Linked DNA regions of Azospirillum brasilense. The protein of the gene in region 1 interacts with the protein of each later gene in a pairwise test. Links are inferred from orthologs where the notes say so. Each region holds a gene or a part of one and is shown in the gene's direction. Other genes may lie near its edges.

Region 1 (7,238 bases):
CTGGTCAACAAGGAGGTGGTCGAGGGGCGCGCCAAGCCGCTTTACGTCCACGCCGAACGCCGCGGGGAGCAGCAGGCACCGGGTGCCTGAGTTCGTCACGGCCGATCAGCATCGGGTACGAGGAAGGGCGCCTTTGGGCGCCCTTTGTCGTTTCCGGCTTTTGCAGACATCGAGGGCGCCAGCCGGGCCGCGGGGCGGTCGGATCGGCATGTCGCACCGCCATACGGAATTGGGGTTCTGGCCCTTGAAGGGGGGCTATGGCTGTGCCACGTTAGAAAAAGTGCCGGTTTTCGATCCCTGTGCTCATCCCCCGAGGCGGGGGTCTTCCCAGGCCCATCCCGGGCTGACGGCGTCCCAATGAAAGAGGCCCAATCAATGTTCGAAATCCCTCGTGGTGCCCTCTATCCGGTCCTGCCGCTCCGCGACATCGTGGTTTTCCCCCACATGATCGTGCCTCTTTTCGTCGGCCGTGAGAAATCCGTGCGCGCCCTGGAAGACGTGATGAAGGACGATAAGCAGATCCTTCTCGTCACCCAGAAGAACGCCGCGCAGGACGATCCGACGCCGGCCGATATCTACAGCGTCGGCACCGTTGGGACCGTGTTGCAGCTGCTGAAGCTGCCCGACGGAACGGTGAAGGTGCTCGTGGAGGGCGGCCAACGCGCGTCCATCACCAAGTTCGCCGAGAACGAGGATTTCTTCCAGGCCCACGCCGACCTCGTCGAGGAGAAGGTCGGGGAAAGCCAGGAACTTGAGGCGCTGGGACGCGCGGTCGTCTCGCAATTCGAGCAGTACATCAAGCTGAACAAGAAGATCCCGCCGGAGGTCCTGGTCTCGATCAACCAGATCGAAGAGCCGGGAAAGCTGGCGGACACCGTCGCCTCCCACCTCGCGCTGAAGATTCCGGAAAAGCAGCAGCTTCTGGAATGCGCCACGGTTTCGGAGCGGTTGGAGCGGGTCTACGCCTTCATGGAAGGCGAAATCGGTGTCCTCCAAGTGGAAAAGCGCATCCGCAACCGCGTCAAGCGGCAGATGGAGAAGACCCAGCGCGAGTACTACCTCAACGAACAGCTCAAGGCGATCCAGAAGGAACTCGGCGAGACCGAGGACGGCCGTGACGAGTCGGCCGAGCTGGAAGAGAAGATCAACAAGACCCGCTTCTCCAAGGAAGCCCGCGACAAGGCCCTGGCCGAGCTGAAGAAGCTGCGCTCCATGAGCCCGATGTCGGCCGAGGCGACGGTGGTGCGCAACTATCTGGACTGGATGCTGTCCATTCCGTGGAAGAAGCGCACCAAGGTGAAGAAGGACCTGAAGCTCGCGCAGAAGATCCTCGACGCCGACCACTACGGCCTGGAGAAGGTCAAGGAACGCATCCTCGAGTATCTTGCGGTCCAGAACCGCATGAACAAGGTCAAGGGGCCGATCCTGTGCCTCGTCGGGCCGCCCGGCGTTGGCAAGACCTCGCTCGGCAAGTCGATCGCCAAGTCCACCGGCCGCAATTTCGTGCGCATGTCGCTCGGCGGCGTGCGGGACGAGGCTGAGGTCCGCGGCCACCGACGCACCTACATCGGCTCGATGCCCGGCAAGGTCATCCAGGGCATGAAGAAGGCGAAGTCGTCCAACCCGCTGTTCCTGCTGGATGAGATCGACAAGCTCGGCGCCGACTGGCGCGGCGACCCGTCGTCGGCCCTGCTTGAGGTTCTCGATCCCGAGCAGAACGGCACTTTCAACGACCATTATCTGGAGGTCGATTACGACCTGTCGGACGTGATGTTCGTCTGCACGGCCAACACGATGCGCATGCCGCAGCCGCTGCTGGACCGCATGGAGATCATCCGCGTCGCCGGCTATACCGAGGATGAAAAGGTCGAGATTTCCAAGCGCCACCTGATCGAAAAGCAGGTGGAAGCCAACGGCTTGAAGAAGGGCGAGTTCGCCATTTCCGACGACGCGCTGCGCGACCTGATCCGCTATTACACGCGGGAAGCCGGCGTCCGCAGCCTGGAGCGCGAGATCGCCAACCTCTGCCGCAAAGCCGTGAAGGAGATCCTGATGAAGGGCTCCGCCGGCGCCAAGGTTTCGGTCACGCGCCGGAACCTGGACAAGTACGCTGGCGTCCGCCGCTTCCACTTCGGCGAGGCGGAGCTGGAGGATCTGGTGGGCGTCACCACCGGGCTGGCCTGGACGGAAGTCGGAGGCGAGCTGCTGTCGATCGAGGCGGTCAGCCTGCCCGGCAAGGGGCGGGTGACCACCACCGGCAAGCTGGGCGACGTCATGAAGGAGTCGGTCCAGGCGGCGGAGAGCTACGTCAAGTCGCGGGCCACCGCCTTCGGCATCAAGCCGACGCTCTTCGAGAAGCGGGACATCCACGTCCACGTGCCCGAAGGCGCCACTCCGAAGGACGGCCCCTCGGCGGGCGTGGCGATGATCACCTCGATCGTTTCGGTCCTGACCGGTATCGCGGTCCGCAAGGACGTGGCGATGACCGGTGAGATCACCCTGCGCGGCCGGGTGCTTCCGATCGGCGGTCTGAAGGAGAAGCTGCTGGCTGCTCTGCGCGGCGGCCTCAAGCATGTGCTGATCCCGAAGGACAACGAGAAGGATCTCGCCGAGATCCCGGACAACGTGAAGCGCGGGCTGGAGATCATCCCAGTCAGCACCGTCGACGACGTCCTGAAGCACGCCCTGGTTCGGGAAGTCGAGCCCATCGAGTGGAAGGAGCCGGAAGCGGTCGAGCCGGCGGTCGCCAAGCCGCAGACTGACGGCGGAGGCGAGGTGCTTCGTCACTGATCCAGCTTGGCGTTTAAAGCACCCTTAAAGCGCTACCATGCTTCGCATCGCCCGCCCGTCTGCAATTGACGGGCGGGCGATGTCGCGTTTATCGTTTGAATGCGTGATGTCATTGAGTGCCTTTTCTTCCATTTTCTTTGCCGGACTGAGAAGGGGGGAAGTAAGTGAACAAGAACGATCTGGTGGCGCACGTCGCCGACGCCGTGGGTTTGTCCAAAACCGACGCGACCAAGGCGGTCGACGCAATTTTCGACGGCATCGCCGACTCGCTCAAGAACGGGGAGGAGGTCCGTCTGGTCGGATTCGGCACATTCGCGGTTTCCGAACGCGCGGCCAGCGAGGGACGCAACCCGCGCACCGGCGAAAAGATCGCCATACCCGCGTCGAAACAGCCGAAGTTCAAGCCGGGCAAGACCTTGAAGGACGGGTTGAAGTGATGACGTCTTGAACGGATAGGGCATTCCGGGCATAGTGCGCGCCGGTCAGCACGGGCTGGCCGGCTTTGCGTTGTCTGGAACGTCAATCCGGTCAACGACGCGGCGCGGGCGATTAGCTCAGCGGTAGAGCATCTCGTTTACACCGAGAGGGTCGGGGGTTCGAAACCCTCATCGCCCACCATCGCGCCCTGGCCATTCCGGCCGGCACTTTTCAAATTCGTGATTGACAGGCCATGCGTCGGGCGGCTAGAAACCGCCCATCGGCGACGGGGCGTGGCCCCGGAAACTGCGCTGCGATCCTATGACACGGACGCCTGTTTTTGCGCATTTCACATCGCCGTGTCGCGCGGGTGTAGCTCAGTTGGTTAGAGCGCCGGCCTGTCACGCCGGAGGCCGCGGGTTCAAGTCCCGTCACTCGCGCCATTCTCTCCCTCACCATTCTCCTTTTTGCAATGAAAATGAAGCCTTCATGGCTTTACCGGCAGGCACGCGATCCCCATATCCGATTAGCTCGACCCGCATATCCGATAAGCCGGATAGAGAGAAGGGTCATTTAAAAAGTTTGGTAATACCAAGGACATCCGCTCATTTCCGCAGAGTGGATTCGTTGGCCGAAAGCGATTCAAAGCGCTTTCCTTGATCACGCTCTCGTCATATATTCCGGCCCGTCTGATGGGCTAATCCAAGGCATTCCAGCCACGACACCGCGCGTCGGCCGATTACCGGCCGTACCGGCGATCGTGGCGTGGGCTTATGGGAGGACCGCGGTGACCAACCCGCTGATCATTGAGTACCTTCCGATCCTGGTGTTCCTGCTGATCGGTATCGCGCTGGCCGTGGTGATGGTTGGCGCGTCTTACATCATCAGCCCGAAGAATCCGGATTCGGAGAAGCTCTCCCCCTACGAGTGCGGCTTCGAGCCGTTCGAGGATGCCCGCACGAAGTTCGACGTGCGGTTTTACCTGGTCTCCATCCTGTTCATCATCTTCGACCTCGAGGTCGCCTTCCTGTTCCCGTGGGCCGTGGCGCTCGGGGACATCGGCCTCTTCGGCTTCTGGTCGATGATCGTGTTCCTTGGGATTCTGACCATCGGCTTCATCTATGAGTGGAAGAAAGGAGCTCTGGAATGGGAGTAGAGGCTGCCAAGCTGGCGCCGATTCCGCCCGGACCGGAACAGGACGCCTATCTCCGCGCGGTTACCGAGGAGATCCAGGAAAAGGGCTTCATCACGGCGAAGTACGAGGACGTGCTCGCCTGGGCCCGCACCGGTTCCCTGTGGCCGATGACCTTCGGTCTGGCCTGCTGCGCGGTGGAGATGATCCACGCCTACATGAGCCGGTACGACCTGGACCGTTTCGGCGTCATTCCGCGCCCCAGCCCGCGCCAGTCCGACTGCATGATCGTGGCCGGCACGCTGACCAACAAGATGGCCCCCGCGCTGCGCAAGGTCTATGACCAGATGCCGGAACCGCGCTGGGTGATCTCGATGGGCTCCTGCGCCAACGGCGGCGGCTACTATCACTATTCCTACTCGGTGGTGCGCGGCTGCGACCGGATCGTTCCGGTCGATATTTACGTGCCGGGCTGTCCTCCGACCGCGGAAGCGCTGGTCTACGGCATTCTGCAACTCCAGAAGAAGATCCGGCGCGGCAACCGCATCGCTCGCTGAATAAGAAAAAGGCAGGTCCTGGCCATGTCCGAACAGGCGTTGAAGGAACTTGGGGACCATATCGCCGCGACGCTCGGCGATGACGTCCTGAAGGTCGAGCTGAAGCTTGGCGAGCTGATGGTGACCGTCCGCCGGCCCTCGCTCATCAAGTCGCTCACCTTCCTGCGTGACGATCCGACCTGCTCGTTCGAGCAGCTGCTCGACGTCACCGCTGTGGATTGGCCGGAGCGGGAGGAACGCTTCGAGGTCGTCTACATCCTTTTGAGCTACAAGCACAATCGGCGCCTCCGCGTGAAGGTCACGACCGACGAGGACACCCCCGTGGCCTCGGCCGTGCCGGTGTACAACGCGGCCGGCTGGTTCGAGCGTGAAACCTGGGACATGTTCGGGATCTTCTTCTCCGACCATCCGGATCTGCGCCGCATCCTGACCGACTATGGTTTCGAAGGTCATCCGTTGCGCAAAGACTTCCCGATGACGGGCTATGTCGAGTGCCGCTACGACGAAGACCAGAAGCGCGTCGTCTACGAACCCGTCCGCCTGACGCAGGATTTCCGCAGCTTCGACTTCCTGTCGCCCTGGGAAGGCATGACGAACGTGATGCTGCCCGGCGACGAGAAGGCCCAGGCCCCTGACACCGGGAGCAAGCCGTGACCATCGCCACGTCCGCACACCCCGCCACCGGCCAGTCCGGCGGCAAGACCCAGATCAAGCCCTACACCATGAACTTCGGGCCGCAGCACCCTGCGGCCCACGGCGTGTTGCGTCTGGTGATGGAGCTGAACGGCGAAGTCGTCGAGCGCTGCGACCCGCACATCGGCCTGCTGCATCGCGGCACCGAGAAGCTGATCGAGTACAAGACCTACCTGCAGGCCGTTCCGTATTTCGACCGCCTCGACTACGTCAGCCCGATGTGCATGGAGCACGCCTATGTGCTCGGCATCGAGAACCTGCTGCAGATCAAGGCGCCGCTGCGCGCCCAGTACATCCGCGTCCTCTTCTCCGAGATCACGCGCATCCTGAACCACATCCTGTCGATCACCACCGGCGCGCTCGACGTCGGCGCGATCACGCCGGCGCTGTGGGGCTTCGAGGAACGCGAGATCCTCATGGAGTTCTACGAGCGTGTGTGCGGTGCGCGCCTGCATGCGAACTACTTCCGTCCCGGCGGCGTCGCCTGGGATCTGCCCGCCGGCCTGACCGACGACATCTGGGAGTTCACGGAGCGCTTCCCGAAGTTTGTTGACGACATTGACAATCTGCTGACGAACAATCGCATTTTCAAGCAGCGGACCGTCGACATCGGCGTCGTCACCAAGGAAGAGGCGTTCAACTGGGGCTTCACCGGCCCGATGCTGCGCGGCTCGGGCGTCGCCTGGGACCTGCGCAAGTCGCAGCCCTACGAAGTCTACGACCGCATGGATTTCGACGTGCCGGTCGGCCTGACCGGCGACTGCTGGGCGCGTTACCTCGTCCGCATGGAGGAGATGCGCCAGTCCAACCGCATGATCCGCCAGTGCCTGAAGGAGCTTCCCGAAGGCCCGGTGCGCGCGGAGGAGCGCAAGGTCTCCCCGCCGCCGCGCGGCGAGATGAAGCGGTCGATGGAAGCGCTGATCCATCACTTCAAGCTCTTCACCGAGGGCTTCCACGTCCCGGCGGGCGAAACCTACACCGCCATCGAGGCGCCGAAGGGCGAGTTCGGCGTGTATCTGGTGTCGGACGGCACGAACAAGCCGTACCGCTGCAAGATCCGCGCGCCGGGCTTCGCCCACCTGCAGGGCCTCGACTTCATGTCGAAGGGCCACATGCTGGCCGACGCGGTGGCCAACATCGCGTCCATGGACATCGTGTTCGGAGAAATTGACCGATGAGCGCCCCGGCTCACGACCCGGCCAAGGAGCCGGCCTCCTTCGCCTTCACTCCGGAAAATCTGGAACGGGCGAAGGCCATCATCGCGAAGTACCCGGCGGGCAAGCAGGCCAGCGCCTGCATGCCGCTGCTCGATCTGGCCCAGCGCCAGAGCGAGGGCTGGCTGCCGCGCGTCGCTATGGACGCCGTGGCCGACCTGCTCGGCATGCCGCGCATCCGCGTGTACGAGGTGGCGACCTTCTACACGATGTACAACAAGACCCCGGTCGGTAAGCACGTCATCCAGGTCTGCACGACCACGCCGTGCTGGCTGCGCGGGTCCGACGACATCGTGCACACCTGCGAGCGCAAGCTGGGCATCGGGGTCGGCGAGACCACCGCGGACGGCCAGTTTACGCTGCGCGAGGTCGAGTGTTCTGGTGCCTGCGTCAACGCGCCGGTGGTCCAGATCGGCGACGACTACTATGAAGACG
Region 2 (5,718 bases), 270 kb from region 1 along the record:
CCTAAATGTCCGACAAGCAGACCTCGGGCGCTCCGGCCCGCACCGGTGGCGGTCCCCGCCGTCCGTTCTTCCGCCGCCGCAAGACCTGCCCGTTCTCGGGCGCGAACGCCCCGGCGATCGACTACAAGGACGTCAAGCTCCTGTCCCGCTTCATCTCCGAGCGTGGCAAGATCGTGCCGAGCCGCATCACCGCGGTTTCCGCGAAGAAGCAGCGCGAGCTCGCCCGCGCCATCAAGCGCGCCCGTTTCCTGGCCCTGCTTCCCTACGTGGTGAAGTAAGGACCCGAAGCGGACAACAGGCAAAGGCAATCCCATGGCCTCGCCCCTGGCCGCCCCTCTGGCGGCTGCCATCGGTGTCGGCGTGGTCAGCGCTTTCTTCTACCTCGCCGTTTTGTTCGGCGGGTTCGGGGCGCTGATCCTGGGCTATCTGGCGCCGCTGCCGCTGTTCCTCGCGGGACTGTGGCTCGGCTCCACCGCCTCCCTTCTCGCCGGTGCGGCGGGAACGGTCGCGGTCCTGGCGGTGTCGTCCAGCGTCCTGGTGTCTCTCGCCTATCTGGTGACCGCGGCTGTCCCGGTCATCCTGGTGGTGCGGCAGGCGCTGCTGGCGCGGACGGCTCCCGACGGGAGTGTTGAATGGTATCCTCCGGGCCGGCTCCTGATGGCGCTGACCGGAATGGGACTGGCGGGCCTTCTGGGCGCCGCGGTTCTGACGCTCGATCAGCCCGGCGGGCTGGAGGGCGCGGTGCGGGAAACGCTGAGCCGCATGGCGGACCAGATGTTCTCCGCGCAGGGTCAACAGGCCCCGGATCCGCAGGACATCTGGATGGCCGAGGTGTTGCCGGGCTTCGCGGTGATCTCATGGCTCGTCATGACGATCGTCAACGGAGCCCTGGCGCAAGGCGTCCTGATGCGGTTCGGCCGCAACCGGCGCCCCGCCATGCGGCTGGACGATGTGGAACTGCCACGGTGGCTCGCCACCGCGTTCCTGCTGGCCATGGTGGCGGCCTCGCTGGCGTCGGATCCGGTCGGGTTCCTCGCGGTCAACGCCGCACTGGTCCTGGCCTTGCCATTCGCCTTTGCCGGGCTTTCGGTGGTGCATGTGTTCGCCCGAAGCCGATCGGCCAAGCTGCCGATCCTCATCGGGTTCTACATGTTCCTGTTTCTTTTCGGTTGGCCGATCGTGCTGATGGTCGGTCTGGGCATGATCGAGCAATGGATTGGGCTGCGTCGCCGTCTCCGGCCCGCCGGCCCCGATCAGGAGGACGAGTGATGGAAGTTATTCTGCTGGAGCGGGTCGAGAAGCTCGGCCAGATGGGCCAGGTCGTGAAGGTGCGTCCCGGCTTCGCCCGCAACTATCTGCTGCCGCAGAAGAAGGCCATGCGCGCCACCAAGGCGAACATGGCGTTCTTCGAGAAGCAGAAGGCCCATCTGGAGGCCGTCAACCTGGAGCGCCGCAAGGACGCCGAGCAGGTGGCGACCAAGATGAACGACGTGTCGGTCGTCGTGATCCGTCAGGCCGGCGAGACCGGGGTGCTGTACGGTTCGGTGACCCCGCGCGACGTCGCGGACGCTCTCGACGCCGCCGGCTACAAGGTCGACCGCAAGCAGGTGTTGATCGAGACTCCGATCAAGACGCTGGGCCTGTTCAAGCTGCGCGTCGTCCTGCACCCTGAGGTGAGCATCTCCGTCACGGTGAACGTCGCCCGCTCGCAGGAAGAGGCTGAATTGCAGCGTTCCCGCGGCGGCATGGTCACTGCGGCCGACCTGCGCGACGACGAGGACGAGATCGAGGAGGCCCCCGAGGCCGCCGAGGCCGAGGTTTCCGAGGAGGGCTGACCGCCCGCTCAACGAGACCAGTCCGCTCGTCCGGAAGCCGCCCGCCCCCCAAAAGGGGCGAGGCGGCTTTTCCGTTTTCCGCACTCCGCCACATCCAGCCCCTCCCCCTTCCGGATGCGCCGGACGCCCCGCCCCCTGCCCCGTCCGGTGGGTTGCCTCTCCCCGTTCCGAACTCCGACTCTCGTTCCCGGTGATTCGCTCGCGGCGAAGGAACCAGACCGAGTCGTGTTCGACGGATGAGGAGATGCGCGATGCTGCTTGCCCGCCTGCTCAGCCCGGCCCTGACCGCCGGCGCTCTGGACATCGTCGGGGCCGATGGGCGGAGGCACCGCGTGGGGGTCGGCACGCCCACCCTCACGCTGCGTCTGCACGACAAGGCGCTGCACCGCGACCTCGTGGTGAATCCGCGTCTGCGCTTCGGCGAAGCCTACATGGACGGCCGCCTGTCCATCGAAGGTGGCTCGGTCTATGATTTCCTGGCACTGCTGAGCGCCGGGACGGACAATGTCCAGGGCGTCCTGGGCAATCTGCGAGAAGCCCTCTCACCCGCGCTGCGTCTCATCCAGCAGAGCAATCCCCTGCGTCGGTCGCAGCGCAACGTGGCCCATCATTACGACCTGTCACGGTCCTTCTTCGAGCTGTTCCTCGACCGCGACCTGCAATATTCCTGCGCATACTTCCCCACTCCGGACACTGGGCTGGACGAGGCGCAGGAGGCCAAGAAACGGCACATCGCGGCTAAGCTGCTGCTTCAGCCGGGCATGCGTGTCCTGGACATCGGCAGCGGCTGGGGTGGCATGGCGCTCTATCTGGCCCGCATGACCGGCGCCCAAGTCACCGGAATCACGTTATCCCGCGAACAGCTCGCCGTGGCGCGGGAGCGGGCGGCCCATGCCGGACTGGCCGGTCAGGTCCGCTTCGAGTTGCGCGACTACCGGCAGATGGACGGCCGGTTCGACCGCATCGTCTCGGTCGGCATGTTCGAGCATGTCGGGGTGCCTCATTATCCGGCCTTCTTCGTCAAGCTGCGCGACCTGCTGGCCGAGGACGGGGTCGCGTTGCTTCATGCCATCGGCCGATCGGATGGACCGGGCTCAACCAACCCGTGGTTCCGCAAATACATCTTTCCCGGTGGCTACTCGCCCGCCCTGTCGGAGGTGATCCCGGCGGTGGAAAAGGCCGGGCTGTGGAACACCGACGTCGAGATTCTGCGCCTTCACTACGCCGAGACGCTGCGCCACTGGCGGGAGCGGTTCGCGGCACGGCGGGAAGATGCCCGCGCGATGTACGATGAGCGCTTCTGCCGGATGTGGGAGTTCTATCTGGCGGGGGCCGAGATCAGCTTCCGCTACCAGGGGCACATGGTTTTCCAGATGCAGATCGCCCGCTCGCTGGGAGCCGTTCCGCTCGTCCGCGATTACATGCAGCGCGCCGAAACGGCCTTGGCCGACGCCGTGCCCCGCCCCCTGCGCACCGGCCGGAACGTCGGTGCCAGCAACGCTTGACCAGAGGTGTCCGCGCCACATCGGCCCACAGGTTTTGCTCCGGCCCAAGCTCTTGATAGAACTTTTGAATTCCGCCTTACCCCCAGCTTTCACCGGCTGTGGGCAAAAGTTACTCACAGGAATGTGGGTATCCTTAACCCGATCGCACAGCTTTGCGTCCCGCCCTTTGCTAAAGTGCCGCCATGGATGACAAGACCACCCAGCTTTTCGAGCCGCGCCCCCTCGACGGCGGGCTGTCCCGTGCCGCTGCCGTGAAGCCGACGGCGGAATACCGCACGCCGCCGCACAACGAGGAGGCCGAACAGGCGCTGCTCGGCGCCATCCTGGTGAACAACAAGGCGTATGAGAAGGTCGGCGAGTTCCTGCGCGCCGAGCATTTCTACGACCCGGCGCACCAGCGCATCTTCTCGGCCATTGCCAAGATGGTGGAGCGCGGCCAGATCGCCAATCCGGTGACGCTGAAGGCCTATTTCGATAACGACGTCGAATTGGCACCGGATGGTGGCGCCGGCTATCTGGCGCAGCTCGCCGCCAACGTCGTGACGGTGGTCAACGCGGGCGATTACGGCAAGACGATCCACGACCTCTTCCTGCGGCGGCAGTTGATCGAGGTCGGCACCGACATGGTGAACGAGGCGTATCAGCACGACCTCGACATCGACGCCATGGACCAGATCGAGACGGCGGAAAAGCAGCTCTTCGACCTCGCCTCAACCGGGGACGTGCGCGGCGGCTTCGTCGCCTTCTCCGAGTCGCTGAAGGCGGCCATCGCCACGGCGGAGACGGCCTTCCGGCGGTCCAGCCACGTCACCGGCGTGACCACCGGCCTGCGCGACATGGACCGCAAGTTGGGTGGCCTGCACCCGTCGGACCTCATCATCCTCGCCGGGCGCCCCTCCATGGGCAAGACGGCGCTGGCCACCAACATCGCCTTCAACGCCGCCAAGGCGCACATGCGCACCAACGGCGGCGAGGGCGCGCCGGTCGGCTTTTTCTCGTTGGAAATGTCGGCCGAGCAGCTCGCCACCCGTATCCTTGCCGGCGAGGCCGAGGTGTCGGGCGACAAGATCCGCCGCGGCGAGATCAAGGACAGCGACTTCCCCAAATTCGTGGCGGCCAGCCAGGAACTCAGCCGTGTCCCCTTCTTCGTGGACGACACGCCGGCCCTGACCATCGCGGCGGTGCGCACCCGCTGCCGCCGGCTGAAGCGCACGCACGGTCTGGGCATGGTGGTGGTGGACTATCTCCAGCTCCTGCGCGGCGGCTCGACCAAGGGCAACGAGAACCGCGTGCAGGAGATCTCGGAGATCACCCGCGGCCTGAAGGCCATCGCCAAGGAATTGGAGGTGCCGGTGCTGGCGCTGTCCCAGCTCAGCCGCGCGGTGGAAATGCGCGAGGACAAACGGCCGCAGCTCGCCGACCTGCGCGAATCGGGCTCCATCGAGCAGGACGCCGACGTGGTGATGTTCGTTTACCGCGAACAGTACTATCTTGAGCGCGCCGAGCCGGCCCGCCGGCCGGAGGAGACGGAGGACAAGTACAACGACCGCTACGCCAACTGGCAGAAGCGCTACGCCGAGGTGCACAACACCGCGGAGGCGATCATCGCCAAGCAGCGCCACGGCCCGATCGGCAGCGTCCGCATGTTCTTCGACGGCCAGTTCACCAGATTCGGCGACCTCGACACGACCCATGACTTCGGCCCCACTGAGTGATCCGCTGGCACGCGCCGGCGCCGTTCTGACCATCGACCTCGGTGCGGTGGTCGCCAACTGGACGCAGCTCCGCGACCGGGTGGCGCCCGCCGAGTGCGCCGCCGTGGTCAAGGCGAACGCCTATGGCCTGGGAGTGCAGCGCGTCGTTCCGGCGCTCGCCGCTGCCGGCTGCCGGACCTTCGTGGTCGCCCAGTTCGATGAGGCCCTGGCGGTGCGCGCCGTGGCGCCGACGGAGGCCCGCGTGCTGTCGCTGGGCGGCCTGCCCGCTGGCACCGCACCCGACTTCACGGCCCACCGCATCCTTCCGGTTCTGAACCATCTGGGCGACATCGCCGCGTGGCAGGCCCACGCCAAGGCGCAGGGAACGGCCCTTCCCGCCGTCGTCCACATCGACACCGGCATGAACCGACTCGGGCTCGGCCCGGACGAGCTGGACACGCTGGTCGGGGACCTCTCCCGGCTGGAGGGGGTGGACGTCCAGGTGTGGATGACCCACCTTGCCTGCGCCGACGAAGACTCGGTGATGAACAGCCAGCAGCTCGGACGCTTCCGTTCGGCGATCGGGCGGCTTCCCACGGCCAAGGCGAGCTTCGCCAATTCCTCCGGGATCTTTCACGGAACGGCCTTCCATTTCGACCTCGTGCGGCCCGGCTGCGCACTCTA

What was found. The genes of interacting proteins can lie anywhere in the genome.
Region 2: the proteins of lon (region 1) and rplI interact in binary tests that used the Escherichia coli proteins (3 or more experiments, as listed by UniProt). The link is inferred for Azospirillum brasilense from one-to-one orthologs.

The regions. Positions count from the first base shown.
Region 1 is NZ_CP012914.1:1,333,656-1,340,893, forward strand. What follows is about bases 1-3,082. They hold lon (endopeptidase La), read left to right. Parts: upstream 1-375; coding sequence 376-2,790; downstream 2,791-3,082. Other genes in these bases: clpX (ATP-dependent Clp protease ATP-binding subunit ClpX), read left to right, coding at 1-90; AMK58_RS06105 (HU family DNA-binding protein), read left to right, coding at 2,955-3,082. In the rest of the region: more of AMK58_RS06105, read left to right, coding at 3,083-3,227; AMK58_RS06120 (NADH-quinone oxidoreductase subunit A), read left to right, coding at 3,995-4,363; AMK58_RS06125 (NuoB/complex I 20 kDa subunit family protein), read left to right, coding at 4,354-4,896; AMK58_RS06130 (NADH-quinone oxidoreductase subunit C), read left to right, coding at 4,921-5,550; AMK58_RS06135 (NADH-quinone oxidoreductase subunit D), read left to right, coding at 5,619-6,767; NADH-quinone oxidoreductase subunit NuoE, read left to right, coding at 6,764-7,238.
Region 2 is NZ_CP012914.1:1,603,969-1,609,686, reverse strand. The notes cover bases 66-3,051. They hold rplI (50S ribosomal protein L9), read left to right. Parts: upstream 66-1,268; coding sequence 1,269-1,835; downstream 1,836-3,051. Other genes in these bases: AMK58_RS07375 (SAM-dependent methyltransferase), read left to right, coding at 2,087-3,051; AMK58_RS07385 (DUF2232 domain-containing protein), read left to right, coding at 313-1,269; rpsR (30S ribosomal protein S18), read left to right, coding at 66-278. Also shown: rpsF (30S ribosomal protein S6), read left to right, coding at 1-5; more of rpsR, read left to right, coding at 6-65; more of AMK58_RS07375, read left to right, coding at 3,052-3,340; AMK58_RS07370 (replicative DNA helicase), read left to right, coding at 3,523-5,055; alr (alanine racemase), read left to right, coding at 5,033-5,718.